Regions from separate parts of the Labrys sp. E2SS-1L genome, predicted to be linked through region 3. Evidence: predicted binding sites of a transcription regulator. Region 3 holds the regulator's gene; each other region holds the start of a gene.
The links. Region 3 encodes LexA, which represses DNA repair genes until DNA is damaged. Its sites were predicted from a motif close to TGTTCNNNNTGTGTTCNG; they were not measured.

Region 1: the regulator LexA is predicted to act here: its motif matches at 4,990-5,007, upstream of ACIGJE_RS12300 (ImuA family protein).
Region 2: the regulator LexA is predicted to act here: its motif matches at 4,699-4,716, upstream of dinB (DNA polymerase IV).

Annotation. Positions count from the first base shown of each region.
Region 1 is NZ_CP172712.1:2,666,337-2,676,408, reverse strand. Features, by position in the region: gene ACIGJE_RS12325 (ABC transporter ATP-binding protein) at 1-523, shown strand, start outside; gene ACIGJE_RS12320 (ABC transporter permease) at 523-1,578, shown strand; gene ACIGJE_RS12315 (ABC transporter permease) at 1,575-2,519, shown strand; gene ACIGJE_RS12310 (hypothetical protein) at 2,694-2,849, shown strand; sul1 at 3,260-3,315, shown strand; gene ACIGJE_RS12305 (SulP family inorganic anion transporter) at 3,385-4,869, shown strand; gene ACIGJE_RS12300 (ImuA family protein) at 5,032-5,817, shown strand; gene ACIGJE_RS12295 (Y-family DNA polymerase) at 5,732-7,450, shown strand; gene ACIGJE_RS12290 (error-prone DNA polymerase) at 7,447-10,072, shown strand, end outside.
Region 2 is NZ_CP172713.1:376,388-386,459, forward strand. Features, by position in the region: gene ACIGJE_RS27540 (hypothetical protein) at 1-993, opposite strand, end outside; gene ACIGJE_RS27545 (hypothetical protein) at 986-2,059, opposite strand; gene ACIGJE_RS27550 (hypothetical protein) at 2,062-2,841, opposite strand; gene ACIGJE_RS27555 (hypothetical protein) at 2,864-4,315, opposite strand; gene dinB (DNA polymerase IV) at 4,739-5,995, shown strand; gene ACIGJE_RS27565 (L,D-transpeptidase family protein) at 6,044-7,042, opposite strand; gene ACIGJE_RS27570 (polysaccharide deacetylase family protein) at 7,228-8,013, opposite strand; gene ACIGJE_RS27575 (S41 family peptidase) at 8,367-9,659, shown strand.
Region 3 is NZ_CP172712.1:4,103,661-4,113,732, forward strand. Features, by position in the region: gene ACIGJE_RS19220 (anthranilate synthase component II) at 25-651, shown strand; gene trpD (anthranilate phosphoribosyltransferase) at 651-1,661, shown strand; gene trpC (indole-3-glycerol phosphate synthase TrpC) at 1,667-2,470, shown strand; gene moaC (cyclic pyranopterin monophosphate synthase MoaC) at 2,467-2,970, shown strand; gene ACIGJE_RS19240 (molybdopterin molybdotransferase MoeA) at 2,967-4,187, shown strand; gene lexA (transcriptional repressor LexA) at 4,300-5,022, shown strand; gene ACIGJE_RS19250 (pentapeptide repeat-containing protein) at 5,051-5,734, shown strand; gene ACIGJE_RS19255 (TOBE domain-containing protein) at 5,845-6,051, opposite strand; gene ACIGJE_RS19260 (hypothetical protein) at 6,268-8,259, opposite strand; gene ACIGJE_RS19265 (type I secretion system permease/ATPase) at 8,809-10,072, shown strand, end outside.

The sequences.
Region 1 (10,072 bases), 1.4 Mb from region 3:
CGTGCAGGAGATGGGGCTCGGCCGCATCCCCGAGGACCGCATGACCCAGGGCATGGTCACCGCCCTGCCGCTTGCCGACTCGATGGTGCTGCCGCGCGTCGGCACCGCCGCCTTCTCGGCGCGCGGCCTGCTCAAGCCTGGCGCCATCCAGGCCTTCGCCGAGGAACAGATCCGGGCCTTCGACATACGCTGCCCCGGGCCAATGGCGCGGGCCGGCTCGCTGTCCGGCGGCAACATGCAGAAGGCCCTGCTGGCGCGAGAACTCGCCTTCGATCCGAAGGTGCTGATCGTGGCCCAGCCCACGCGCGGCCTCGACGTCGGTGCCGCCCGCTTCGTGCATGAGCGCTTTCTGGATCTGCGTGCCCGCCGGCGCGGCCTGATCGTGATCAGCGAGGATCTGGAGGAGCTGCTCACCCTCTCAGACCGCATCGCCGTGCTCTATGAAGGGCGCGTCGCCGGCATCCTGCCCGCCGGCGAAGCCACGATCGAAAAACTCGGCCTCTTGATGACGGGAGCCCACTGATGCTCAGGCTGGAACCCCGCCAATCCACGCCCGTTTGGCTGAATCTCGCTCTGCCCGTGCTGGCGATCGCGATTGCGCTCGTCCTGTGCAGCGGCCTGATCATGCTCGCGGGCGCCAATGTCTTCGAGGCCTATGGCCTGATGCTGAAGGGTGCTTTCGGCGATTTCTACGCCTTCACCGAAACGCTGGTGAAGGCCGCACCGATGATCTTCACCGGCCTCGCCGTCGCCGTCGCCTTCCGCACCAAGTTCTGGAACATCGGTGCCGAGGGCCAGTTGATGGCCGGCGCGGTGGCGAGCTGTTTCGTCGGCAGCTTTCCGATGCCCAGTGCCCTCGCCTATGTCGCCATGGCGCTCGCCGGCGCGCTGGCCGGCGGCGTCGCCGCGCTGATACCGGCCCTCCTCCGAGTGAAACTCAAGGTCGACGACGTCGTCTCCTCGCTTCTCCTCAATTCGGTGATCCTGCTCGGTGTGCTCGCTTTGATCGAAGGGCCCTGGAAGGATTCGCTCTCGGGCTATCCGATCTCGCCCCCGATTGAGGACAGCGCCAATTTCCCGGTGTTCTTCGAGGGCACACGGCTGCATCTGGGCGTGCTGGCGGCCCTAATCGCGGCGCCGGCCGTCTGGTTCCTGATCACGCGCACCACGCTGGGCTTTGCCATCCGCGTCACCGGCGAGAATGCCGAGGCGGCGGCCTATGGCGGCATCAAGGTCAATGCCATCCTGGTCGCCACCGCCTTGCTTTCGGGTGGGCTGGCGGGCCTTGCCGGCGTCGGCGAGGTGGGCGGCGTGCATTTCCAGGTGATGGGGGACCTGTCGCCGGGCTATGGCTATAGCGGCATCGTGATCGCCATGCTGGCGCGCCTCAATCCGCTCGGCGTGGTGCCGGCGGCCCTGTTCTTCGCGGCGGCGATGACCGGCGCTGAAGCGATGTCGCGCGCCACCGGCGTGCCGGTCTTCCTGGCCGACGTCATCCAGGGCACTTCGCTGCTGACCATGCTGGTCGCGCTGCTGTTCACCTCCTATCGCCTGCGCTATCAGAGGGCCGCAGCATGAACCTGGTCCTCGAACAGATCTTCCAGGTCGGTTTTTTCGCGGCGACCCTGCGCATCGCTACCCCGCTGATCTTCGCCACGCTCGGCGAGCTGATCTCGGAGCGATCAGGCGTACTCAATCTCGGCATCGAGGGCATCATGCTGCTCTCGGCCATGACCGGCTTCACCGCCGCCTACTTCACCGGTAGCCCCTGGCTCGGCGTCCTCGCCGCCATCGCGACCGGCGCCCTGCTCGGGGCGCTGCATGCCGTGCTGACGGTGGCGCTCGGCCTCAGCCAACATGTCTCGGGTATCGGCATCACCCTGTTCGCCTCTGGGCTCGCCTATTTCTTCTATCGCCTGGTGTTCGGCCAGCAGGCCTCGCCGCCGACCATCGCCGCCTTCCAGCCTGTGCCGATCCCCGGCCTTGCCGAGATACCGATCCTGGGGCCGATCCTGTTCCAGCAATACGCCCTGGTCTATCTCGCGCTGATCGGCGTCATCCTGACCGCCTTCCTGATCTATCGCACGCCCTGGGGCCTCGGCCTGCGCATGGTCGGCGAAAATCCGCGTGCCGCCGATTCCGCCGGCATCAGCGTCACCGCACGCCGCTTCGAGGCCGTCATCCTCGGCGGCGCCCTGATGGGCCTTGGTGGCGCCTTCCTCACCATGGCCCAGTTCAACGCCTTCACCTTCGGCGTGATCTCGGGGCGCGGCTGGATCTGCATTGCCCTGGTGGTGTTCGGGCGCTGGGATCCCCTGCGCGCCACCGGTGCCGCCCTGCTCTTTGCCTGCGTCGACGCGCTGCAACTGCGCCTGCAGGCGGTGGGCCTGGGGCATATCCCCTACCAGATCTTCCTGATGCTGCCCTTCCTGCTCACCATCGTCGCCATGGCGATGATGTCGCGCAACGCGGTGGCGCCGGCTGCCCTGCTCAAGCCCTTCCGCAAGGAGGAGCGCTGAGAACAACAAGGATTTATCGGAAGGCTTGTGGGCGGTAGAAACTTTCCTACCTTACAAGGAAGGAGACGCACGATGGCCGATGTCGAAAAAGTGGGCGTTTCTTTGACACCTGAATATGCCGACATAATGCGCTAGGTGGTCGAGGCAGGCGAGTATGCACCGGCTAACGAGGTCATGCGTGAAGCACTGCGCGATTGGAAGTTTCGTCGAACTCAGCGCGAACAAACAATCGAGGAGCTGCGCCGTATTTGGGATGGTGACCAAGCTTTTGCCCGCATGCGAAAGCGCATCGGCACAAAATTCCAAGACCTCGATCATTCCTCGGTGTGAGCGGCTTTTCCCGACAGCGGAATGCAAGCTATGAACGATGACAAGAAAGATATCATCTCGGGGAATTGGACGGGCAGAGGTCTGCCCGCTTCAGATGCGGCCAATGCAACTAAGCGGCCACTTCATTGGGGAGCGGGTATTGGCGCTTTAGTTGGAGTGACCTCCGCACAAGGGCACTGGCTATTGGCGATGGGGATGTTCGGGTTGGTGCTCGCTGTCTGGATGATAGGGAAGCTCAAACGGCGCCCTTCACACAAGCCCTAAGCAGCCATCTTTCCCGACAGTTGTTTTTCGCGAACAGTTTCTGTGTGAGCAAGCTTAGGTTTTGCTGCCGGCCGCAACAAAATGCAGCCGGTCCTGCCTTTCGCCTTGCCTCCGCCTGCGCCTTGCCGCTAGAAGGAGGCCATTCAGAAGGACCCGGTGAAATTCCGGGTGGCTCTTCCGGCCGCCGATCCGCCGGATAACGCAAATGGCGCGACAGCATCATCCAACCCGTTTCAGCGGGTATGGCCGCATGTCCCTTGCGAATTTTCTCATGAACAAATTGTCTGCCTATTCCCGGGAATGGTTTTCCAATCCGCGTGGCGACGTGCTTTCGGGCATCGTCGTCGCCCTTGCCCTGATCCCCGAAGCCATCGGCTTTTCGGTGATCGCGGGCGTCGACCCCAAGGTCGGCCTCTACGCCTCCGTGGTGATCGCCTGCGTGATCGCCTTCACCGGCGGGCGCCCCGCCATGATCTCGGCGGCCACCGCCTCCACCGCCGTGCTGATGACGGGCCTCGTACGCGACCACGGCTTGCAATATCTGTTCGCGGCCACCATCCTGATGGGCGCGTTCCAGATCATCGCCGGCTTCCTCAAGCTCGGCCGGCTGATGCGCTTCGTCTCCCAATCGGTGATGACGGGCTTCGTCAACGCCCTGGCGATCCTGATCTTCCTGGCCCAGCTGCCCGAGCTCGTGCATGTACCGGTGGCAACCTATGGCCTGATCGCCCTCGGCCTCGCCATCATCTATCTGTTTCCCTATGTCACCAGAGCCATTCCGGCACCTCTGGTCGCGATCGCCGTGCTCACTGCCATCGCCTGGGGTTTCGGGCTGGACGTGCGCACGGTGGCCCATCTGGGCGAGCTTCCCTCCACTTTGCCGAGCTTCGGTCTGCCTGAGGTGCCGCTGACGCTGGAAACGCTACGGATCCTGACACCGGTGGCGCTCACTCTGGCGGCCGTGGGCCTGCTCGAATCCCTGCTCACTGCGCAGATCGTCGACGACATGACGGATACGCCGAGCAACAAGAACCGCGAATGCGCCGGCCAGGGTATCGCGAACATGGCCTCGGCCCTGTTCGGCGGCATGGGCGGCTGCGCCATGATCGGCCAGTCGGTGATCAACGTGTCCTCCGGTGCGCGCGGCCGCCTGTCCTCGCTGGTGGCCGGTGGCTTTCTCCTGATCCTGCTGGTGGCGCTGCAGGATCTGCTCGCCATCGTGCCGGTCGCCGCCCTGACGGCGGTGATGATCATGGTCTCGATCAACACCTTCTCCTGGCGCTCGCTCCTGCAATTGCGCAGCAACCCCGTGCCTTCCTCGGTGGTGATGCTGGCAACCGTCGGCACCGTGGTTGTAACGGCCGACCTCGCCAAGGGCGTGCTGGTTGGCGTGCTCCTGTCGGGCGTGTTCTTCGCCGGCAAGGTCTCGCGCCTCAGCCGCGTGCGCTCGACCCTCTCGGCCGACGGCAAGGAGCGCGTCTACCGGGTCGAAGGCCAGATCTTCTTCGCCTCGGCAGGCACCTTCAGCGACGCCGTCGATGTGCAGGAACCCGTCGAGCGGATCGTCATCGACGTCGGGGCGGCGCATTTCTGGGACATCTCGGCGGTCGGCGCACTCGACCGCATCGTCCTCAAGGCGCGCCGCCACGGGCGCGAGGTCGAGGTCGTCGGCCTCAACGAGGCCAGCGCCACCCTGGTGGAACGCTTCGCCGTGCACGACAAGGAAGGCCAGCCCCGCTCCCTGCCCTCGCATTGAAGCGCGCTTCGTAAGGCCTTTGAAATCAGGGGACTCTGCCATCTCGTGATGGAAGAGTCCCTTTACCATGCCGGGCTCTTTCCCGCCCCGATGGAGCGCGATCAAAGACTCTGCTTGAAATGTTCTTGTTTTGTTCTAGTCTGAGCGAAACGGATCATAGCCATGACGATACGCGTTCCCCCTCCTTCTGTCCTCGCCGGCCAACGAGCCGAGAAGCTGGCGGAATTGCGTGCCCTGCTGCCCCGGCTCGACCATGTGCATGCCGATGCCGGCGTGCTGCCTTTTGGCATCGGGGCGATCGACGCGCGCCTGCCGGGTGGCGGCCTCGCCTTGGACGGCCTGCATGAAATTGCGCCGCAAACCATTTTCGACAATGGCTGCGCACTGGGTTTCCTCGCCTCCCGCCTGTCCCTGCGCCAGGCCAAGGGCATGGTCTGGCTGGTGACCTCGCCGCGCGGCCTGGCCGGCCTCGGGCGGCTCTACGGCCACGGCCTCAACGCCCTCGGCCTCGACCCCGCCGGGCTCATCATGGCCGCGGCCGGCGACGAGACCGAGGCCGCCTGGGCCATGGAGGAAATCCTGCGCTCCGGCGCCGCCGCGGCGGTGGCAGCCGTGACGGGCGGCGGCATGGACGCCGCCACCAGCCGACGCCTCCAGCTCGCGGCAGCCTCCGCCCCCTGTCCTCTCTTCCTTCTGCGCCCGCCTTTGGCCGCGCCTTCCCTGGCCGCGATCACCCGCTGGCGCATCGGCGCGGCCGCCGGGCCGCGCGATCGTTTCGGCCTTCTCACCGCCTGGCGCTGGCACGTTCGGCTCGAGCGCAGCCGCAACGGGCAAAGCGGATCCTGGCTCATGGAGTATGACCATGCCTCGCATCGTCTCGATCTATCTGCCACGCTGGCCGATCCAGCGCTTTCTCGTCGCCCAGAGCAACGCGCCAAGGTCGCTTGATACGATCGATGCTCATTACCCCTTCGTCCTGACGGTCGATGCCGCCGGAGGCCCGCGCATTGCCGCCGCCAGCAAGCCGGCCGAGATCGAGGGCCTTGCCGCGGGCGGGCTGGTCGCCGATGCGAGAGCCAAGGTGCCGGGGCTGCAGACCCGCCCGGCCATGCCGGAGGCCGATGCCAGGGCCCTGCACCGGCTCGGCCTATGGGCGATGCGCTATACGCCCTCCGTGGCCCTCTATCGCGAGGCCGACGGGGCCGACGGCCTGTTCCTCGACGTCACCGGCGCCAGCCATCTGGCGGGCGGCGAACAGACGCTTCTTGCCGACATCGTCAAGCGCCTGCGCCATCTTCGCCTCGGTGCGCGCGTGGCGCTGGCCGACACGCCGGGCGCGGCCTGGGCACTCTCCCGCTTCCATGCCCAGAACGGCACTGTCATCGCCGAGGACGGCGATCCCGGCCCGGCCCTTGCCGATCTGCCCCTGGCGGCCCTGCGCCTTGGCGACGTAACAGTCCAGACCCTGCGCCGCCTCGGCTTCACCCGTATCGGCGATCTCATCGGCAAGCCGCGCGCCCCCTTCGCCGCGCGTTTCGATGCGATCCTGCTCAAGCGCCTCGACCAGGCCATGGGGCGGCGTGAGGAAGCCCTCGCCTTGATCGAGCCGCCGCCGCTCTATCATCGCAGCCGCCAGCTCCTCGAGCCGGTGGTGAGCCAGGCGGCCGTGGTGCATGTCGCCGCCCGCCTGATGCAGGACCTGGTTCCCGCCCTCGTCGCGGGCGGGGTGGCAGCACGCGCCTTGCAGTTGCGCCTGTTCCGGGTCGATGGCGAGGTGCGCACCATCCATATCGGCCTTGCCGCCGCCACGCGCGATCCGGCCCATATCGCCAGGCTGGTGGAGCTCGACCTGGAACGGCTGGGCGAGACCATCGATGCCGGCTTCGGCTTCGAGACCATCAGCCTGACCGCCACCGTCACCGAGAAATTCGGCCAGCGTCAGAGCCGCCTGTCCCTCAAGGAAGGACGCCGGGATGCGCCGCCGGCCGATGCCGCCGAACGCCGGGCCGAGTTGATCGACGCCCTCCGCCAGCGCCTCGGCCCCGGCAGCGTACAGCGGCTCCATCCCGTCGCCCGGCACGATCCGGCCTTTGCCGAGGAGGCACGCGATGCCGCCGATCCCGAGCCAACTTGGCCGGCGGCCGATGGCTCGCATCAGCGGCCGCCTCTGTTCCTCGACCAGCCCGAGCCCCTGCAGATTCTTGCGACCAGCCCGGAAGGCCTGCCCGACCATGTCCGTTGGCGTGGCTCGTCCCATCGCATCACCGCACTGCAGGGGCCGGAGCGCATCGCCGGTCCCTGGTGGGAAGCGGCTCCCCCGGCCCTGCCCGACAAGCCGGGCAAGGAGGAATATGGCTGGGGCAAGATGGGGGAGGAATCGCCTGCCCTCCCCGACAGCGAAAGCCCTAAGAGCCAGAAGCGCAACCGCTTCGAGGATGGGGAAGCCACGCGTGAGCGCGCTGTCCTGCTGCCCGCGCCGACCCGTCAGGACTATTACGTCGCCGAGACACAGCACGGCCAGCGCTTCTGGCTCTGCCATGACGGCCGGCAGAACTGGTCCCTGCGAGGGCTGCTGGCATGAGGTATGAAAGAGAGGCCTATAGCGGCCATGCCGTCATTCCCGGCAGGGCGAAAGACCAGGCGCTTCCTGCGGATTTGCCGGCCCCTGCCCCACCTGCCTATGCCGAATTGGCCGTCACCACCAATTTCTCCTTCCTGCGCGGCGCCTCCTTCCCGCAGGACATGGTGCGGCAGGCCCACAGGCTCGGCCTGGCCGGCATCGGCGTCGCCGACCGCAACTCCTTCGCCGGCGTGGTCAGGGCCCTGCGCGAAGCCAGGAAATATCCGTCCCTGCACTATCTGCCCGGCGTGCGCCTCGTCACCGTGGATGGTTTCGAGGCCATCGCCTATCCCACCGACCGCGAGGCCTATGGCCGGCTCTGCCGCCTGCTCAGCGACAACAACAAGCGCATGGTGCGCGCGAAAGGCGAGTGCCAGTTCGGCTTCGAAGCCATTCTCGCCGCCTGCGAGGGGCAGAAGCTGATCGTGTTGCCGCCCGACACGCTCGATCCCCTCTTCGTCGCACGGGCAACCAGACTGGCCGAGGCCGCGCCAGGCTCCATCTATCTCGCCGGCAGCCACCGCCTCAAAGGCGACGAGCCCCGCCGCCTCGGCCTGCTCGCCGAGCTGGGCGAAAGGATCGGCGCCCCGATGGTTGCTATCAACGATGTGCTCTACCACGTCCCGGCCCAGCGGCCGCTCGCCGACATCCTCACCTGCATCCGCGAGAAATGCACCTTGGCCGAAGCCGGCTTGCGGCTCGAAATCAACGAAGAGCGCCATATCAAGTCGCCCGCAGAGATGGCCGTTCTCTTCGCCGATCATCCGCAGGCCTTGGCGCGCACGCTCGAAATCGTGGAGGCGTGCACGTTCAATCTAAGGGAGCTGAAATACGAATATCCGGACGAACCCATTCCGCCAGGCAAAACCGCCCAGCAACACCTGGAGGACTTGGCCTGGGCCGGTGCCAGGAAGCGCTTTGCCCGCGGAGTGCCGGAAAAAGTCGTCAACGCCGTTCGCGCCGAACTCGCTTTGATCGCCAAGCTGGAATTCGCGCCCTATTTCCTCACCGTGCATGACATCGTCGATCATGCCCGCAATACCCTCAAAGTCCTCTGCCAAGGACGCGGTTCGGCCGCGAACAGCGCCGTTTGCTATTGCCTGGGCATCACCGAGGTTAATCCTGAAGAAACGGAACTGTTGTTTTCGCGTTTCATCTCTGAAAACCGCGGCGAGCCACCGGATATCGACGTCGATTTCGAGCATGAACGGCGCGAGGAAGTCATCCAGTACATTTATGATCGCTACAAACGTCATCGTGCGGCAATCTGCTCGACCGTCATTCATTACCGTTCCAGGCGGGCGGTGGGCGAAGTCGGCAAGGTATTAGGCCTGACGCCGGACGTGACGGCGGCGCTGTCGAAGACGGTCTGGGGCATGGGCATGCAGACCTGGACACCCAGTCGGGTGCGCCAGGCGGGCCTCGATCCCGACAATCCGGTGATCCGCCAGGCGCTGCATTTCACCGCCGCCCTCACCGGCTTTCCCCGCCATCTGTCGCAGCATGTCGGCGGCTTCGTGCTCACGCGCGAGAGGCTTGATGACACCGTGCCCGTCTGCCACGCCACAATGGCGGACCGTACCTTCGTCGAATGGGACAAGGACGACATCGACGAATTGGGAATGATGAAGGTCGATGTTCTGGCGCTCGGCATGCTGAGCTGCATCCGGCGCGGGCTTGACCTGCTCGAACGTCATTACGACCGGCGCCTCGGCGCGATCGCGGCCCTGCCCCGCGACGATGAGGCCACCTACGACATGCTGTGCAAAGCCGATTCCGTCGGCGTGTTTCAGGTCGAGAGCCGGGCGCAGATGTCGATGCTGCCGCGCCTGAAACCCCGGAAATTTTATCACCTCGTCATTGAGGTCGCGATCGTCCGCCCCGGCCCGATCCAGGGGGGTATGGTACACCCCTATCTCAGGCGGCGAGATGGTCTCGAACCCATCATCTTTCCCTCACCTTCTCCCGAGTTCGGGAAAAAGGACGAGCTTGAGGACGTGCTGGGCCGCACGCTCGGCGTTCCCCTCTTCCAGGAACAGGCCATGGAGATCGCCATCAAGGCCGCCGGCTTCACGCCGGACGAGGCCGATGGCCTGAGACGCGCCATGGCGACCTTCCGGCACACCGGCACGATCGGCAACTACAAGGAGATGTTCATCGGCGGCATGGTGCGCCGTGGCTATGAACAGGCCTTCGCCGAGCGTTGCTTCAGCCAGATCGAGGGCTTCGGCGAATATGGCTTTCCCGAAAGCCATGCCGCCAGCTTTGCCGTGCTGGTCTATGTCTCCGCCTATATCAAATGCCACTATCCCGACGTCTTCTGCGCCGCCATCCTCAACAGCCAGCCCATGGGCTTCTACCAGCCGGCGCAGCTGGTGCGGGATGCCGAAAATCACGGCGTCGAGATCCGGCCCGTCGACGTCAATTACAGCGAATGGGACTGCACGCTGGAACCGGCCGGCGACCCCACCAAACACCGCTTTGCCGTGCGTCTGGGCATGCGGCTGGTCTCCGGGCTGAAGAAAGACGAGATCACGGCAATGGCCGGCCGGCGCGGCAACGGCTTTTCCAGCCTGGAGCGCT
Region 2 (10,072 bases), on a different replicon from region 3:
CTTGACGTCGCCCCTCACGGATCCGTCGGTCACCTTGTCCCCCGGCAGGATCATCTGGCCTCCGGAGAGAGGCAGGACCGTCACGCCCTTGAGACGAGGGTCATTCTCCAGGACCCTGGCGACGGACACGGCCCGGGCCATGCCCAGGCCTGCATTGTCCGCCGGAGTGAGGCTGTCGATCTGCACCTTGCCCGCCAGGGCAGGGATGAGCTTGCCATCCAGGTTGGAAGCACGGTTGTTGACGGCCTGTTCGTCGGTGTGGCCGATCACCTCGACGACATCGACATCATATTCGGCGACGATCTTCGCCACGCGCTCGACGACGTTCGTCTTGAGCTTCCTGTCGAAATCCGCTGTGAGGTCGGCCCGGCCGATGGCGAAATTATAGCCACTGGCTTCGCTCAGATTGATGATGGGTGGCCAGTCGTGCTCGCCGCGCCCCTCTCGCTCGGCCTGCTGTGTCTTGGCACCCTTGACGATGAGGTCGGCCACCCCGGAGACCGTCAGATTCCCAAGCTCGATGGTCGTCATCCGGCTTTTCGCTTCGGCGATCTGGCGCCATGCCGTTGCCAGATCGGCTCCCGAGACATCGGCGGTCAGCGTGGGCAGGATGTCCTTGAGTTTCGCGGCATATTGTTTGAGCTGGTCGGGATCGACGCCGTTCTCCCGCAGTTTGTCGACGAGGCCGCGTGCTTCGACCAGTTTGCGCCAGCTATCATCGAGCTGCTGGGGAATTGCTCCGGTACGTTTGAACTCGTCCAGGAGTGCAGCGAGATCCTTCGAGGTCTGCTGTTCCTTTGCGAGCGCCGCTTCGGCCTGCTTCAGGCGGGCGGCAAGAAGATTGGCGCGTTCCTGCTCCCGGCTGAACATGACCGTCAGGGCGATCAGCAGGCAGAAAACCAGCAGCAGCATGATCTCGGCCATGGTCAAACCGAGGACGATGCCTCGCCGATAGGCCGCCCCATCGGAGCCGATGGAGGTCGCTCTACGCATCAGCCGCCGCCGATCTGCGCAAGAGGCGCCTGATATATCGCAGCGGCCTGCTCTGCTTGGCGGCGGCAGCCTCTTCCATCTGCCGTGTCAGGCCGGCGATCGCCTCCGCCAGATTGTCGATGCGGGCATTGCGCTTGGCTTCCGTATCGAGAAGCTGGGTCGGTGCCATCGGCGAATTGTGCTCGATGAAAGTTGCGAGGCTCTTGCTCAGCTGGGAGACGGCCTGCGTCAGTTCCCCGACCGAAGGCTGGAGCTTTTCTTCGATGACGTTGGCGGGTACCTGCAGGCTCTTGAGGTGGTCCGATACCGCCTCCAATGTCGCCGTGAGCCTGTCCGTCCCTTCGGACAGTTTGGCAGTTTCCGCGGCAAACTTCGTATTGGCCGCCTCGACGCTCTCGAATGCCGATTTGGCAAAGGCCTTCAGGATCGTGGTGCTGGCATCGGCACTGGCCTCGATCGGCCCGGCGGCCTTCCGGGTCAGATCCTCGAAGTCGCCGAGAGCCCTGCTGGTCGCATCCCGCACGCCCTCGCGGGCTTCCCCAAATCCCTCGATGATCATCTGCTGGGAGGAACGGCGGAAATTCGCGATTTCGACCACGATGGTATCCAGCTCCCGGCGAACCCGCCGGGTGGCTTCCGACAGTTCCAGGCGCGAGGCCAGCTCGACCTCGTAGGGATCCTGCCGCATCTGCCCGAACAGCACGCGAAGGGCGACACCGGCGATGGTCGAGGCAATTGCGACGCCGAAATTGCGGACGATTTCCTCTACTGCCCCCTCGGCCTGAAACTGATAGAGCGAGACGCCCAGGCTCGTGAGGGTGAACAGGAAGCCCATATAGTAGATGTTGTCGCCTGCCTGGTCCAAGCGCAGGCGGAAGCGCCGCAGCACGACGATGACGAGCGCGTAGACCACCATCACCGCAACCGGCACTGATGTCACCAGGAAGGCCGGATAGTGCATCAGCTTGGCGGCGATGATGTAGGCGCTGCCCGCCAGGACGAACAGGCTGAAGAGGCTGGCACTGATGGCGCTGTCGGTCGTCGACCAGGCCTTGTCCTGGACCATCGTCAGTTCACTCCCTGCAGGCGATCGGCGCTGTCGAACCTGCCGTTATTGTCGGCGATCCATTCTTGCCAGAACCGGATATGGGCAACGCTGTCGATCGGCGGCTTCTGGCGCTGCACATATTTGATGCCTATTTCGGCACCGTGAAGATCGGTCCTGAATTGCTTGTAGGCGACCGACTTCTTGAAACGGGCGAAGGAGAGGTCGCCGCGATACTGGCTGTAATCCCGTCCGTTCTCGATCATGTCGGAGACGATGACCAGCTTCTTGGCAACGTTGTCCGACCTGGCTCCCGTGAATCGCTCGACGGCAATCGCCTGGATGGTCGCCATGATCGGAGAATTGTCGGAGGGAACACCGGCCAGATCCGCCGCCAAGGCTCGTTCGAGCGGTTGCTTGAACCCCTGCGTCCATTTCCGCCTGGCAAGCTCCTTGTTGCCGGTGAGGGCGTCCACGCTCGAACCGTCACCCGGATTGCAGGCCCGGAACTTCACGGCACCGCCCGATGCGTTGGGTTCGAGGACGCGCAGTTCGAACAGGCCGTATTCGGGCGTGGCCTCGGCCAGATCGGTGAGCTCCGTCGCCAATTGCTGACGGCCGATCGGCGGCAGGGCATCGGAGGCATCGAGCAGGACGATAGTCATGGATGTCGGGCCATCGACGGGGCACAGCTCCGCATCGAGTTTCGGCGGAACCTTGGCCGTCAGCTTGAGATAGGCAAAGCCGATCGCCACCGCCGCGGCCGCCAGCAGCAGGAGGCCGCCCAGGATGTATTGCGGCAAACCGCTTCCACCGCGCGAGCGCCTACGCCTGTTTCGAGCCATCACCCATCCCCGGCTCGGGAACCACGTCGTCGAGCTGCTGATATTCGTCCATGGTGGTCTGGTAGGCGGTGTGGATCTCCTTCACCTCGGCCGTCAGCATCGCCTGGATCTGTTCGATGCGGGATCGCAGGTCGCGCAGGCTCCATTCGCCCTCGGTGCTGGCCTCCACGCTGACCTTTGCAAGCGAGAAGGGGCTTGCGAAACGGGCCGGAGGCGGCGTCTTGCGAGCCTTGGCATTCGCCTCGCGATAGAAACCGATCAGCGTGTTGGCCGCTCGTTCCAGATGGTCCTGATGCTGGCTGAAGAGCTTCAGCATGCGCGCGCGATTGGCGATGATGGCCTCGTACTCGCCCCGCCGCAGGGACAGGTCGCTGCTGATATCCTGCATCCTGTCTTGATATTCGTCGCGAACGTCCTTCAGGTTTTCATCGAGTTCCGCCCTGCGGTCGCGATAGGCGTCCCTGGCCGCTTCGAGGCGGTGCTGGACTTCGGCATAGCCGGGATAGGCATCCGAGAAGGTCAGGCTGTCGATCAGGGCGACCAAGGAGAACATCAGGCCAAGCCCGAAGAACAGCCAGGAATTGAGGTCGCGGAGCTGGAAGGGGGTGGTGGCCATGACCTGCATCACCCGCTCGCCGCCTCCCTCCAGGAACTGGGCAGAGACGTCGCGATAATGGGCCAAGGCGAGATTGAGGCCGAGGGCAAAGGCCACGTAGAAGCAGAAGGCCAGCACCCCCAGGCCTTTGCGAAACACGCTGTTGTGGGCGATCTGCTTGACGCCGAAATGGCCGATGATGAAGGTACCGAAAATGTTGAGGGCGGCAAAGGAGATGGCCTCGGTCACGCCACCGAGTAGGCCCTGTTCGCTGCCCTTGGCCAGGAAGTTGCCATTCGCGAACGCTTCCACCACGAACATCACGATGAGGAGGGCGACTTTCAGGAAGGTCGCTGCCCCGCCATGAACACGGGCGGTGCGGTCGATCTTGTGCTTGCGCCGGAAGGCCTGCTGCTCGGCGTCGAGGTCGCGCAGGTTGCGACGCAGCGCATAAAGGTCGTCGCGTCCCGCGCGTGCTTCCAGCTTGAAATCGCCGACGGCTGCCGGGGCGGTATGCTGGATCTGCGTGAACCTGTCCTCGAAATCGAGAGCCGCCAGGCGTTCGGCATAAGTGCGCAACTCATCCTCGATGGTGGCATGGGCGGCCTTCTTTGCGGCCTCGATGCGCTCGATGATCTGGGTCTCGACCGAGTCCATCGTCTCGGATGACGTCGCAGGCTCCTCGTTGCCGCCGCGTTCTCTTCCCCGGCCGGCAAGATTGAGCTCGGCAGCGAGCCGGTCCGTGTCGATATCCGCAAAGGTCTCGATCGAGGGACGCTTGTCGTGAGAAGGCTTCGTGATCCCCTGCAACAGGCGGGCGAGGGCAGTGCTCTTCAAGATGCAATATCCAGAAACTCAAACGAAATAATCGGTCGCGATTTTAGCCGACGGCGTAGTTATATAGGCAGTGCTGCGGCTATCATAGCGGTGGTTTTGCCGCCGGGGCCTGGGATTGTGTCTGTTGAGCCATGGGCGTGCGTACTGCCATGGCGCCTATGGCCTTCTGTGACAGGAAGGACTGGCTGTACCGTCCTGAAAGTGGCGCCCTGATGCTTGCCGTCGCGACGATGGCGAATGAACACGCGCCCGCTGCAATGGATACGAGACCACCAGCGAGCTTTCGCTTGGTGCGGCACCGAGCGTTTCGGCGATCGCTGGCTTACCGCTCGGGGGCTGGAGCTGCCAGCCGCTTCCAGGGCCTTGACTTTGCCTGCGTTGTCTAGAACAAATAAGGAACATTGTGATGCGGGATTCCGGGTCATGGAAACCCTTGCCACCATTCTCCACGCCGACCTCGACGCCTTCTATGCCTCGGTCGAGCAACTCCTCGACCCCAATCTGCGCGGAAGGCCGATCGCCGTCGGCGGCGGGGTGGTGCTGGCGGCGAGTTACGAGGCCAAGGCTTTCGGGGTGCATAGCGGCATGTCGGGCCGCAAGGCGAGGGAGCTGTGTCCGCAACTCCTTTTCGTTGGTGGGCATTTCGACGACTATCAGCGTCTTGGCGATGCGGCGATCGCCATCCTGGGTGACTTCACGCCGCTGGTAGAGCGTATCTCGATCGATGAGGCTTTCGCCGATGTCGCCGGCTGCACCCATCTCTTCGGGACGCCGGCCGATATCGCGGCAACCATTCGAGAGCGTGTGCGGAGCGAGTTGGGTCTACCGATCTCCATCGGTGTCGCGCGGACAAAGCACCTGGCCAAGATCGCTTCCCAGGTCGCAAAGCCGGACGGCCTCGTCGTCGTCGATCCGGCTCACGAGCTCGACTTTCTTCATGACCTCCCGGTCGGCCTGATGTGGGGTGTCGGGCCGGTGACCGAGGCCAGGCTCAAGGAGCGTGGCATTCTTACCATCGGCCAACTCGCCAATACGCCCGGCCACTCGATCGAGCGGCTTCTGGGGCGCGCGGCTGGCGAAAAGCTCCGGTCACTCGCCTGGAACCGGGATCCCCGCCGAATCCGCACGCAGCACAGAGCCCGATCCGCCGGCGCGCAATCCGCGCTGGGGCGGCAACCCGCCATCGAAGGCGTGTTCGTGCCGGCCGTGCTTCAGCTTGCCGATCGCGTCGCCTCGCGCCTTCGCGCCAAGGCCTTGGCCGGCTGGACCGTGACCGTGCGCGTCCGGTTTGCCGACATGCGTGCCGTCACGCGGTCGGCAACGCTGGAGGCGCCGGTCGCAGCGACGATTGTGCTGGCGGAGATTGCCACCAGGCTGGTGCGCATCGCGCTTGCCGATCACCCGCGAGAGACTGTCATCACGCTGGTTGCGGTTTGCGTTTCCCATTTGCACAAGGAGCGGGAGATCCAGCTCGATCTTCCGCTCGGCCTTCCCGACGAGAAGTGGCGGCCCGGCGCCTGTCAGGGAACTGCGCGCCAGTCGGCCGATCGCGCCATGGATCTCATCCGCCAACGCTTCGGGCGCGATGCGGTGGGCTATGCGACGGCGGCGCTGGATCGAAGGCGGTCCGTTCCGGACGCCTTCAGAGAGCTTGCGCAGAAAGATCTGGATGAATCATGAAAGCTGAGCGCCGTACCCGGTAGAGGCGGTTGCAGGACGTGCAGGCCTTTACGGAGAGCGTTCGCTCTCGCTTTGCACCGTATCCCCCTTGAATTCGACCTTCGCGCCCGGCTTGACCATGGTGGCGAGGTCCTCGGCGTCCCAGTTGGTCAGGCGGATGCAGCCATGCGAGAAGGTCGTGCCGATCTTACCGGGGTCGGGCGTGCCGTGGATGCCATAGCTTTCGATGGAAAGATCGATCCAGACCGATCCCACCGGATTGTTCGGCCCGGCGGCAATGGTGAAGGGACGCTTGGTCTTGATCCCTTTGAAGGCGAATTTCGGATCGTAGTAATAGGTGGGATTGTGCACCACGTGCCTGACCTCCGCCAAGCCGCTCGGGGCCGGCTTCTCCTCGCTGCCGATCGAGGCGGGGTAAACCGCAAGGACGTTGCTTGAAGGATCGAGTACACGTATCTGGCGGGAGGCCTTGTCGACCTCGATGCTGGCAGCAACAGGAGGTTGCGCGCTGCGGCCGACATAAGGCACCGTCAGGCTTGTACCTATTTTTTTGAAACGGGCACCGGGGTTGAGCATCGTCAGCAATTGTTGGCTGACGTGGAAACGCTCCGCCAATTGCTCCCGCAGGTTGCGATAGCCGAGCCGTTTGAGACGAGCCATCCTTTCCATGCGCGTGGGAATTCGCCGGGTGAAGCGGCTGCGCACGTCCTTGCGGGTCACCTCATAGGTCGTCAGCACGGGGGCGACGGAGGTCGCCGCGAGCTTGTCCCAGGTTTCCCTGGTGAGCTTGCCGTCGGATGCCAGGCCGTTCGTCGCCTGGAAGGCCGCGACGGCCTTGGTGAAGTTGTCCGAAAGGCGGCCGTCGATGAGACCGGGCGAAAAGCGGGCGCGATCGAGAAGGATCTGCGCCTTGATCAGCATCGGATCGACATCCTTCGGCTCGCCCTCGCTGAATTGCGCCCGATCGACTCCATCGAGGTCGAGCTTGGCGGCCTGCGTGGCACCGCAGACGAGTGCACATGTGAGGGCGAGAAGCAGCCTGAACATGGACCTCACTCCAGGACCGGGACGAAGTACCTGTTCCTAGGACGCGGTACGGCTGATCTGGTTCCCGCCTCGCGACCATCCCCAGCCTGCGCCTTGCGTGCCGCCCGCCATCGGGCGCACTCGCGATTGACCCGCCTTTGCTTCATGCCCGGTGCAGTCAGGCTCCTTCACCCGCGAGCATGCCGTCAGGAGCCGAGCCGATGAGCGATGTATTCCTTCAAGGGGGCGATGGCATCCAGGGCATGGGCCAGGCTGCCATAGGGGGCATCGCGGGACGGTGCGGGCAAGGCATGAGGCGCCGTCGATACGGCGCCCGGTTCCGTCCCATGCCGGCAAGCCTGCAATTGCCCGACCGTCGCGAACCGGAAGCCTCGCATCTTGAGGGTGTGGATGATGTCCGGCACGGCCTCGATGGTGCTGGCATGGATATCATGCATCAGGATCACGGCTCCCGCCGGGGCTCCGGCGCCGATCAGCCTGGTCAGAGACGCTGTGTCGTCGAGCCAGTCGAAGGAATCGAAGTCCCAAAGTGCCATTCGGCGCCAGAGGCCGGCACCACGCAAGGCCGCCTTGATGCGAGCATCGATCTTGCCCCAGGGCGGGCGAAAGACATCCGGCCTCTGGCCGGTTTCTTCCATGACCGCCTCATCCGTCAGTTCCACTTCGGCGATGGCTTCGCCATCTGTCAGTTCGGTGAGTGCCCGATGGTCGAAAGTATGATTGCCAATCTCATGGCCTTCGAGAAATTCACGCCGTACCAGGCCGGGCGAATAAGCCAGCCTTTTGCCGACCACGAAGAAGGTGGCATGGACCTTTTCCCGGGCCAGAATATCGAGAAGGAGAGGGGTCAGCGTCATGTCCGGCCCGTCATCGAACGTCAACGCCACGCAGGGCGTGGGGCTTTGCCGTGCTTCATGCCTTTGTTGGCCGGCTGAAGCAGGGGCGGCCGGCAGCACCGATGACAGCGCCATGAGGAAGGTCACGATGCCCAGGCATATCCGGCCAGGAGTGTTGCCATGCCTTTGCTTCGAAACGGCCTTCCGGATACGCGACACTGCCTTGAACCTCACCGAGACCTCGAGGATCGATCAAAATGCTTTTCGAGGAAAAAAGCTACAACCATGACTCCGTCTGCCATGGAGACGCCGGGCCCGCATTCATTGAAGGGCGAGCACGATTTGGACGGTGAAGAACGAACAACAAAATGCAGCCATAATCGCGGTATCAGTGTTGTCAGCCTTCCCTGGGGCGATTTGGAAGAGGGAATGGAAGGCGCATCGAGTACGTTCGAACTCGAACTTGGCCGCCAACAGATGAGACCCTGATGCGTAATCTCGCCCTCATATCCACGGGAGCCGCGCTCGGCGTGCTCGGTACGGTTGCCCTGACGCAACCCCATTTTCTTCTCGTCGGTCGGGCTCAGGCCGCGTTGGCCGACAGCTACAAGCAGCTCAACCTGTTCGGCGAAGTGTTCGAGCGGGTGCGTTCGGACTATGTCGAACAACCCGATGACGGCAAGCTGGTGGAGGGGGCCATCAACGGCATGCTCGCCTCGCTCGATCCCCATTCGAGCTACATGGACGCCAAGAGCTTCCAGGACATGCAGGTGCAGACCAAGGGCGAGTTCGGCGGGCTCGGCATCGAGGTCACCATGGAGGACAACGTCCTCAAGATCGTATCGCCGATCGACGACTCGCCGGCTTCCAAGGCTGGCATATTGGCGGGCGACGTGATCACTGCGCTGGATGGCGAGGCGGTTCAGGGATTGAGCATGCAGCAGGCCGTCGACAAGATGCGCGGGCCGGTCAACACACCGATCACGTTGAGGATCCTGCGGGCGGGCAAGGGAGTGCCTTTCGATGTCAAGCTCGTGCGTGACATCGTCAAGGTTGCCTCGGTGAGGGATGAAGAGTTAGCCGGAGGTATCGGCTATATCCGCATCACTCAATTCACCGAGCAGACTTTCGACGGCCTGAAGAAGAGTATCGACAAGCTGAGCAAGAAGATCGGCCAGGACAAGCTCAAGGGCTATGTGATCGACCTGCGCAACAATCCGGGCGGCCTGCTCGACCAGGCCGTTTCGGTTTCCGGCGCTTTCCTGGGGCGCGGGGAGGTCGTTTCGACACGCGGACGAAACGTCGACGACGTGCAGCGTTTTGCTGCAGACGGGCCCGATCTCACGGGAGGTAAACCCATCGTCGTGCTGGTCAATGGCGGTTCGGCTTCGGCCTCGGAAATCGTGGCCGGCGCTTTGCAGGACCACAAGCGTGCCACCATCGTCGGCACGCGTTCCTTCGGCAAGGGCTCGGTGCAGACCATCATCCCGCTGCAGGGCGACGGCGCGCTGCGCCTGACCACGGCGCGCTATTACACCCCCTCCGGGCGCTCGATCCAGGCCAAGGGCATCGAGCCCGAAATCGTGGTGAAGGAGAACGTGCCGGACGATCTCAAGGGTGCCGACGAGACGAAGGGCGAATCCGGCCTCAAGGGCCATCTGGCGAATCCGGATGCCGACAAGGCCGAAGAAGGCGGCTCCTCGGCCTATGTGCCCGCCAACGAGAAGGACGACACCCAGCTCAACAAGGCGATCGGCATCCTGCAGGGGCGCCCATCCTAGGGTGATGCGCGTTCAAGGGCGAACCCCTATCTGCTCCGACTTTTTGCTTAGACACGTCTTTGCGATTTGAAGTAATTCATTCAAATCGCAGGACGTTCTTGGGCGATATCCGTGCGGCCGTGCGAAAACGGCATGATCTTGCACATATCGCCCTCACCGCCGGATGGCAGCCCCGAGGGCATTGTACCCAAGAGCGAGCGCCGTCGATCGCCGCATGATCCGCTTGACCGAATCCGGGAATAAAACGCGGGCGAGGCGAGTCCTGCTTGGAGATCACGTGCTCACGGAAGGGGAATGACTTTGGCCATGATAGGGGCGAAGCCAACTCCTCGGAATTGAAGCCGTGTTTGATGAACCCGGTGCGCGGCCGGCGTTGATGCCTTAAGTCATGCGAGTGCTTTGCAAAGATCGAG
Region 3 (10,072 bases):
AGAGCCGTGACGACAGACCGTTCCATGACCGTGACGCTGATCGACAATTATGACAGCTTCACCTGGAACCTCTGGCATTATCTCGGCCAGCTGGGTTGCACCGTCACGGTTCATCGCAACGACAAGGTCAGCGCGGACGAGGTGATCGCCGCGGCGCCCGATGCGATCGTGCTCTCGCCCGGCCCCTGCACCCCCACCGAAGCCGGCATCTGCTGCGAGCTGATCGAGAAGGCCAAGGACAAGATCCCGCTCTTCGGCGTCTGCCTCGGCCACCAGGCCATCGGCCAGGTTTTCGGCGGCGACATCGTGCGCCTCGCCATTCCCATGCATGGCAAGATCTCCTCGATCGACCATCGCGGCCGCGGCGTCTTTCGGGGTTTGAACGGCCCGTTCATGGGCACGCGCTATCACTCGCTCGTGGTCAAGCGCGACAGCCTGCCGACCGATCTCGAAGTCACCGCCGAGACGGATGACGGCGTCATCATGGGTCTGCAGCACAAGAGCGCGCCGCTACATGGCGTGCAGTTCCATCCGGAGTCGATCATGTCGGACCATGGCCACCGCATCCTCCAGAACTTCCTGGAGCTGGCGGCGGAATGGAACGCCAAGCATCGGGCCCAGGAAAACCGGAACGAAAGCGAGCATGCGTGATGGACGGTTTCAAGCCCTATATCGGCAAGGCTGCCGCCGGTTCGCTCACGCGCGAAGAAGCGGCTGAAGCCTTCGACCTTCTGCTCTCCGGGCAAGCGACGCCCTCGCAGATCGGTGGCTTCCTGATGGCGCTCAGGGTCCGCGGCGAGACGCCGGACGAGATGGCCGGCGCCGTCAGCGCCATGCGCGCCAAGATGCTGACGGTGGAGGCCCCCGAGGACGCCGTCGACATCGTCGGCACCGGCGGCGACGCCTCCGGCTCCTACAATGTTTCGACGGCCGCTTCCCTGATCGTGGCCGGCGCGGGCGTGAAGGTTGCCAAGCATGGCAATCGCGCCCTCTCCTCCAAATCCGGTGCCGCGGACGTGCTGACTGCGCTCGGCGTCAACATCGAGCTGAAGCCCGAGGGTATCGCCCGCTGCATCACGCTGGCGGGCGTCGGTTTCATGTTCGCGCCAGCCCATCACGGCGCCATGAAGCATGTCGGCCCCACCCGCGTCGAACTCGGCACGCGCACGATCTTCAACCTGCTCGGCCCCCTGTCCAACCCCGCCGGCGTCAAGCGGCAATTGCTCGGTGTCTATGCCCGCCAATGGTTGCAGCCCATGGTCGAGGTGCTCAAGACCCTGGGATCGACGCGCATCATCGCCGTGCATGGCAGCGACGGGCTCGACGAAATCACCACCACCGGCCCCACCGAGATCGTTTCCCTGGAGAACGGCGAGATCAGCCACGGCGTCATCACGCCCGAAGAGGTTGGGCTGCGCGTTGCGACACCCGAGGATCTCAAGGGCGGCGACGCCGCCCACAACGCGTTGGCGTTGCGGGCCGTTCTCGAAGGCGAAAAAACTCCCTATCGGGACATCGCCCTCCTGAATGCCGGCGCTGCCCTGCTCGTGGCGGGACGCGTGCCGAGCCTGGCGGATGGGGTAATCCTCGCCCGCGAATCCGTCGACAAGGGCAAGGCCCTAGCAACGCTCAACCGTTTGGTTGAAATTTCCAACGCGTGAGTGCCATGGCCACCATTCTCCAGAAGATCGAAGCCTATAAGCGCCGCGAGATCGAGGCAGCGAAGGCGGCACGCCCGCTGCCGGAGCTGATCAAGCTGGCGGACCGCGCCAGTCCCGTACGGGGCTTCCAGAGAGCTCTGCAGGCCAAGCTCGACGCCGGCAATACTGCCTTGATTGCCGAGATCAAGAAGGCGAGTCCGTCCAAGGGCCTGATCCGCGCCGATTTCGACCCTCCGGCACTTGCCCGCGCCTATGAAGCCGGCGGAGCAGCCTGTCTTTCCGTGCTGACCGACGAGCCCTCCTTCCAGGGGCGGCCCGAGTTCCTCACCGCGGCACGTGCGGCGGTATCGCTGCCCGCCTTGCGCAAGGACTTCCTCTACGATCCCTACCAGGTGGTGGAAGCAAGAGCCTGGGGTGCCGACTGCATCCTGGTGATCATGGCCAGCGTCACCGACGCCGAAGCCCGTGCGCTGATCGCGGCCGCCAAGGACTGGTCCCTCGACGTGCTGTGCGAGATCCACAATCACGACGAGCTCGAGCGGTCCCTCACGCTCGATGTCGGCATGATCGGCATCAACAATCGCGATCTCAACGACTTTGTCACCCGCCTGGAGACGACCGAGACACTGGCGCCGCTGGTGCCCGGCGATCGTCTCCTGGTCGGCGAAAGCGGCATCTTCACACCCGGCGACGTCCAGCGCCTGCAGAAGGCTGATGTGAACACCTTCCTGGTGGGCGAGAGCCTGATGCGCCAGGCCGACGTCGCCGCCGCCACGCGTGCCCTGCTGTCTGTGGACCAGGCGGCATGAGCCGGCAAAATACGAATCCTAGCCTTACCCATCTCGACGCCTCCGGCGAGGCGAACATGGTCGATGTTTCGCAAAAGGCCGTGACGAGCCGCACCGCAATTGCCGAAGGGCGGGTGGTGATGCAGCGCGAGACGCTCGACCTCGTCTTGTCGGGTGATGCCAAGAAAGGTGATGTTCGCGCCACGGCCCGCATCGCCGGTATCATGGCCGCCAAGAAAACCCATGAACTCATTCCGCTCTGCCACCCGCTGCTCCTCAGCAAGGTCGCCGTCGAGATCGAGCCCGACACCGCTCTGCCCGGTCTGACGGTGCGGGCGACAGCCAAGGTCGCGGGTCAGACCGGCGTGGAGATGGAAGCGCTGACCGCTGTTTCCGTCGCCTGCCTGACCATCTATGACATGGTCAAAGCCGCCGACCGGGGCATGCGCATCGAGGCGATCAGGCTCGTAGAGAAGTCCGGCGGCAAATCCGGCGATTGGCATGCGGAGGAAAATCCATGAGCCTGCTTCCCGTCGCGGACGCGCTGGCCAAGGTGGTTGCCGGCGTCACCCCGCTTCCTGTCGAAACCGTGCCACTGCACGCCACGCGCGGACGCGTGCTTGCTTCCGCCATCACCGCGCTGAGAACCCAGCCCGGTTTCAACGCCTCGGCCATGGACGGCTATGCAGTACGCGTGGATGACGCCAAGCAGGGAGCCAGCCTCGAATTGATCGGCGAGTCTGCCGCCGGGCATGGCTATGCCGGTCGGGTCGGCGAGAACCAGGCCGTGCGCATCTTTACGGGCGCGCCCGTACCTGACGGCGCCGACACCGTGGTGATCCAGGAACAGACCCGGCGCGACGGCAATCGCGTCATCCTGGAGGCCACGGCCAAGCCCGGCCAGCATATCCGGGGCCGCGGACTGGATTTTACCGAAGGCCGTGAGGCCCTGAGGCCTGGAACCGTCATCGGCCCCCGCGATATCGCCCTCGCCGCCGCCATGAACCACCCAGGTCTGCCGGTCCACCGCCGCCCCAAGGTCGCCATCCTCGCCACCGGCGACGAACTGGTATTGCCCGGCCAGGCCATCGGCGAGAACCAGATCGTTGCCTCCAACAACTTCGCCATCCGCGCCCTTGTCGAGGCCGAAGGCGGCGAAGTGCTCGACCTCGGCATCGCCAGCGACGACTTCCCGGCCCTGGAAGCCGCCATCAAGCGAGCTCGCGCCGAAAAGGCCGATGTGCTCGTCACTATCGGCGGTGCCTCCGTCGGCGATCACGATCTGATCCAGACCGCACTGACCCGCGAAGGCATGCGGCTCGGCTTCTGGAAGATTGCCATGCGGCCAGGCAAGCCGCTGCTGCATGGGCGGCTCGGCGTCATGCACATCCTCGGACTGCCGGGCAATCCGGTCTCCTCCGTGGTTTGCGGCGTCCTCTTCCTGGTGCCGCTGCTGCGCGCGTTGCTTGGCCGTTCCGACGCCGGCCCGCCACGCCGCAAGGCCGTCTTTGCCCGCTCCTGGCCGGCCAACGATGTCCGCGAGGATTATATACGGGCCCGCTTCCTGCTTGACGATACGTCAGACATCCTCAAGGTAGAGCCATTGGCACTGCAGGATTCGTCGCTCGTCAGCGTGATGCAACATGCCGACTGCCTGGTGATCCGGCCGCCCTTCGCACCCGAAGCAAAGGCGGGTGAGACCTGCGAGATCATCGATCTCCGTGCGGCCGGCTATTGACCACGTCTTTAACCTGAACTTCATTGTTGCAGAACACAGTAGGAACATGTAGCACTGTTCTTGTTTTGTTTACACCTTCACCGTGATTCGCGGCCGCCACGACGGGATAGCCATGCTGACCAAGAAACAACATGAATTGCTTCGGTTCATTCATGAGCGCCTGAAGGAACAGGGTGTGCCTCCTTCCTTCGATGAGATGAAGGAAGCACTGGACCTCAGGTCCAAGTCCGGCATTCACCGCCTGATCATGGCGCTGGAGGAGCGTGGCTTCATTCGGCGCCTGCCCAACCGCGCCCGTGCGCTGGAAGTGGTGCGCCTGCCCGAATCGGCGGTGCCGAGCGGTGGCGGCCTGTCGCTCGCCTCTTCCCAGCGTGGTTTCCGCCCCAATGTAATCGAGGGCAATCTCGGCAAGGTTCGCCCCGTCAGGCCTGAAATTGACGACGAGGTCGGCCGGCCGGTCCTCGTCCCGGTGATGGGGCGTATCGCCGCCGGCACGCCGGTCTCCGCCATCCAGTCCAAGAGCCACACCATCAGCGTCACGCCGGAAATGTTGTCCTCCGGCGATCATTTCGCCCTGGAAGTGCGCGGCGATTCCATGATCGAAGCCGGTATCTTCGACAATGACACCGTGCTTATCCGCCGCCAGGACCACGCCGATACCGGCGACATCGTCGTGGCACTGATCGACGACGAGGAGGCGACACTCAAGCGCCTGCGCAAGCGCGGAGCCTCCATCGCACTGGAGGCCGCCAATCCGGCCTATGAAACCCGTATCTTCGGGCCCGACCGGGTGCAGATCCAGGGCAAGCTGGTCGGTTTGTTCCGTCGCTATTGAGCGTGGCCGACATCGTGGCTTGCCGGCTATGAACGCGCTTCGCGCGATCGCGAACTGCAGCTTGCGGCGCCGCGATGTCGAAAACCTGCTCGCGGCGAAGCTTCCGCATTCCCTCGTCGATTGCGAGATGGAGGAGTGCGATCTTTCGCGTCTCGATCTCTCTCATTGGGCCTTCGAGCGCTGCAGGCTCAGAAACGCCAAGCTGGTCGGCGCCAGGCTTGCCAATACACTCTGGCGCAACTGCAAAGCGAGCGGCGCCGATTTCCGTGGCACGGACCTGGAGGAAGCGGCGTTCCGCACCGGTGATTACAGCAATACCAGCTTCCGGCGCGCCAAGGCGGCCTCGACGGCTTTTACCGGTTGCAAGCTGACCGGGGCGGACCTCTCCGAAACCTCGGGGCTGGGGCTGGTTTTCGAGGAAGTTCTGCTGATGTCGGCCAAGCTGCCGGCCTTTTCCTTCCGGAAGAGCGTGCTGCGTCGCCTCGACTTCACCCAGGCCGATTTGCGCCAATGTGATTTTCGCGAGGCGATCTTCGAGGAATGCAGTCTGCGTGATGCCAATCTTGTCGATGCTCGCTTCGAGGGTGCCGACTTGCGCGGTGCCGATCTCGGCGGGCTGAAGCTGGCAGACACCCGTTATTTCAAGGGCGCCACGATCTCGAAAGGCCAGGCCGGCCAATTGCTGGCCGAACTGGGCTTGCGGATTGCCTGAGAGAGCCTCCGGAATCGCAGGCTAATCCGCTCGACACCAGGCAACCAGGAGTGCTCGAACCACTATTCGCCCGAGCACCGCCGAAGGTCGTCATGAACCGGGAAGACAGGTCAGTCGACAGCAATCATGACGTCTGAGGCCTTGATGACGGCATAGGCATTCTGGCCGGGCTTGAGATTGAGGTCGTCGACGGCCTCATTGGTGATCGACGCAGTAATGATGGTGCCGTTGACCTCGAGCTGGATGTGGGAGGTCGTCTGCCCCTTCGTCACGCTCTTGATCGTGCCCTTGATCTGGTTGCGGGCGCTGATTTTCATGAAACTTCCCTTGGCGACGCGAAAGACGCGATCATCATCATTCCTGAAGCAATGTCCACCGGCAAATACTGGTGAAATTAGCGTGGCGGTGGCCCCTTCCAGACGGCGGGTACGATCGGGGTAACCGCCTCAAAACGCGCGATCGTTACCCCGAAAATTGCGGGCGGAGGCCCATGGGGCCGCCACCTTCTCGCTCAGACGCGATGCAGCCAACGCTCAGGTGAGGCCGATGATGTCGCTGCTTTGCAAATTGACCGTGCCCTGGATCGCGATCTGAAAATCCGCCTTCTTGTCACCATTTATATCGCCCTGCAGCATGGTCTGCCCACCCTGGAAGATATAACGCAGTTCACCCGACGAGCCGGTGAAATCGCTATTGGCGATCAGGCTGTGGAACTCCTGAAAACTGAGGTCGATTTTGTCCTCGCCTTGGGTGAAGTCCATGATCGTGTCGGTTGCCGCACGGGTCAATCCGCTGTCCTTGACGCCCAGCAGTTTGAAGATGTCGTTGCCGCCCTCCCCCCAAAGGATGTCGGCTCCAACGCCGCCGGCGATAATGTCGTTGCCGTCATTGCCGTGCAGTGTTTCCGCTATCGCTCCGCCGACGATGGTGTCGTTGCCGGCGGTGCCCCACACGATCTCGAAGCCTTTCACATTCTCGCTGCCGCCGGATGTGCCGAAGGTTGCGGTCTGAGCATTCAGGCCGAGAGCCGCCGTGATGCCCAGATTGATATTGAGCGGGTCGGTCGTAGCGGGATCGACAGTGAAGACGTCGATCCCGGTGCTGCCATCCACCTTGTCGGTACCGCCATCGTTCGAGGCAAAATAGACGTCATTGCCCGCACCGAGGCCATAGATGTCGTTGCCGGCCTGATCGTGGACATATTCGACACTGGCACCACCGACAAAGGTATCGTTGCCCGCCCCCAAATAGAAGTCGCCGGTCACCAGACCGGCACCGGACTCGGTGAACTTGTCGTTGCCAGCTCCGGTCTGGACATTGCCGTAGATGGTACCGCTGTTGGTGATGGTATTACCGCCATCGCCACCATAGACACCCCTATAGATCGTCTTGCTGTTGGTGAGGGTGTTGACCCCCTCGCCCAGATCGATGCCGTCGACGCTGCCCGAATTGGTGATCTTGTCGTTGCCGTTGCCAGCCGAGATGAAACCGTAGATCACGCCGGTGTTGGTCGCCGTATCATCTCCCGTACCCAGCCAGACGGCGCCATCGATCTCCTTGCCGTTGGTAAGGCTGTCATTGCCGGCACCGAGGTCCAACGCGCCCTGGAAATACTGTTCGCTTCCAGCATCGTAGCCATAGGCCGTGTCGCCGACGATCAACCCCGTATTGCTTATGACGTCGGCTCCCAAACTTCCAAGTATCGTTCCGTACAACTTTCCTGAGTTCTTGATGGTACTGTTGCCTTGCCAAAGGCCTATCGAAACCTGGACATCCCGCTGAGTATCGTCTGCGAAAGTCAGGAGCTGATCATTGCCGATTACAATGCCCGAGTTCGTAACGACATTCTTGCCTTCGTTGATCAGGATCGAACCATCGATCTCTCCGGTATTGGTGACGGTATTGCCGGCGGTCGGGACTCCCAGGGAATTCAGCGGAGCCCCGCCAAAGAGACCGATGTCGCCTTGAATCAGCTTGCTGTTGGTAATGCTGCCAAGCCCGCCGGACCGAATGGCATAACCGCTATCCGTAGAGATCGTCCCGGCGTTCGTCACCGTCAATGTCGCAGCGCTGTTATTATAGATTCCGAAATCGCCACCAGAAATGGTCGCGCCTGCCAGATTCTTTACGGAGATTTTTGCGTTGGAATAGAGATTGCTGCCTGAATCGCCGACGTAATAGATGGCCCCCGCATCCCCTCGGATAATTCCTGAATTCGCGACATCCAAGGCCGCATTTGTCCCGATGCCGTAGAGGGAACCGTAGATGGAGCCTTCCGTTCCCACATTGACCTTTGTCGTTACAAGGGTGCTCGTGGGCGGCGCGTTCACGGCAAGGCCGTCTCCTTGCAGGCCGCTAACCCCGCCATTGATCGTTACAGTCCAGGGGCCGCCGTCGAGCTGGAGCCCCAGACTGTCGGCGGAAATAATGTAGGAATCCAAATTTACCTTGTAGGTGCTTCCTGCTGCACCCGTCGCGAAAACGCTGTCATGGGTGATACCGGTTGGAAGTACAATGTTGCTCATGGAGAATTCCTGGCCTGCGCTCAGTTAGCGATGGAATACCTGACATCCAAGCCACTTCACCTTATCGGCTTGGCAGTGAGAACGATCGCGAGCATACATGACGTCTGGTATCCATGCGATGGCTTTACTCGATCTCCATGAAAATATTTTCAAGCCAGAGCAATATTCGCCCCAAAAACAAAACACGATTTTTATAATAGAAATTTACGCTGGATATTTAGTCTAATTTATCAAAATTTTTCCTTGAAAAGATTTTCACAATCATATTTAAAACTAAAATTTATTATAAAAATATTATAGAACATTGAAATTCATTGCAAAAACGCCCAAACCCTTATTTGTCATTTATACAGACCTGCCTGCCAATTAATGATTTGGTCCTTTAACGATCTTTCTTTGTAATGTACTGTAAAATCGTCGCACTGTCGCAACGGCGGCGTTGTCAGTTGGTCGTAAGATTAAATCCGGGTTGAATTGATGATGGTCGGTTAGTTTGCGTTCCTTGCCACTGCGAGCACTTGCGACTAGGTCGCCCGAGGTCTTCCACTCATGAACGAAATATCACAGAGCACGGGAGAGCCAGAGAAACTCGACTCCGGCCTCGCTGCGCTATGCGGTGTGGCAAACTATTTCCGAATTGCAGCCGATCCCATGCATATGCGCCGGGAGCTTGCGCTGGGAAACAGAGAGAGCACCAATGTCGATCTGGTTCGAGCCGCAGCCATCGTCGGTCTCAAGGCTCGCACCATCAATGCGGCCAAGGCCAAACGCCTGCAGTCCATTCCGGTGCCGGCCATCGTCAAGCTGCGGGAGGGGCCCCATGCCATCTATGGAGGCTTGATGGCCTCCGGAGACTATCGGTTGGTCGATCCTGTCACGCGCGTGGCACGCGGCGTGTCGGTGGAAGACCTGCTCGATCAGATCGAGCCGGAGGTCATCTTGGTCGCCCGCCGTCTCAAGGGCCCTGGCATCGATCCAAAAGCCTTCAGCCTACGCTGGTTCTTGCCCTCGATCTGGCGCTACCGCAAGCCACTGGCCCATGTCCTGGTCGCATCGATCTTCGTGCAGATCTTCGCGCTGATCACGCCGCTCTTCTTCCAGGTGATCGTCGACAAGGTCCTGGTGCATCAGGGCTATTCGACGCTCCTCGTGCTGGTCCTCGGCCTGGTGATCATCGGTGTCTTCGACGTTTCGCTGCAATATCTGCGCACCTATGTCCTTTCGCATACGACGAGCCGCATCGATGTCGAGCTTGGCCGCCGCCTCTTCCATCACCTGCTACGCTTGCCGCTCGGCTATTTCGAGACCAGGGCGGCAGGCCAGACCGTCGCCCGCGTGAGGGAGCTCGAGACGATACGCTCCTTTCTGACAGGCCAGGGCCTGTTCTCGGCGATCGACCTGTTCTTCACCTTCATCTTCATCGCCGTTCTCTTCCTCTATTCCTGGAAGCTGACGCTGATCGTCATCGCGGCGATCCCGCTCTATTTGATCATCACCCTGCTGGTGCGTCCGCATCTGCGAGACAAGGTCAAGCAGAAGTTCAACACGGGAGCCGAAAGCCAGCAATTCCTGGTCGAGACCGTGGTGGGCATCCAGACGCTCAAAGCCGCGGCCGTCGAGCCGGCAACGCAGTCGCAATGGGAGGAGCGGCTCGCCGCCTATGTCCGCACGGCCTTCGATGCAACGCTCCTGGCGAGCATCGGCCAGAACGCCATTCAATATGTCAGCAAGCTGATGACGGCCGCCCTGCTCTTTTTCGGCGCCATGGCCGTGATCCGCGGCGAGATCACGGTAGGCGAACTCGTTGCTTTCA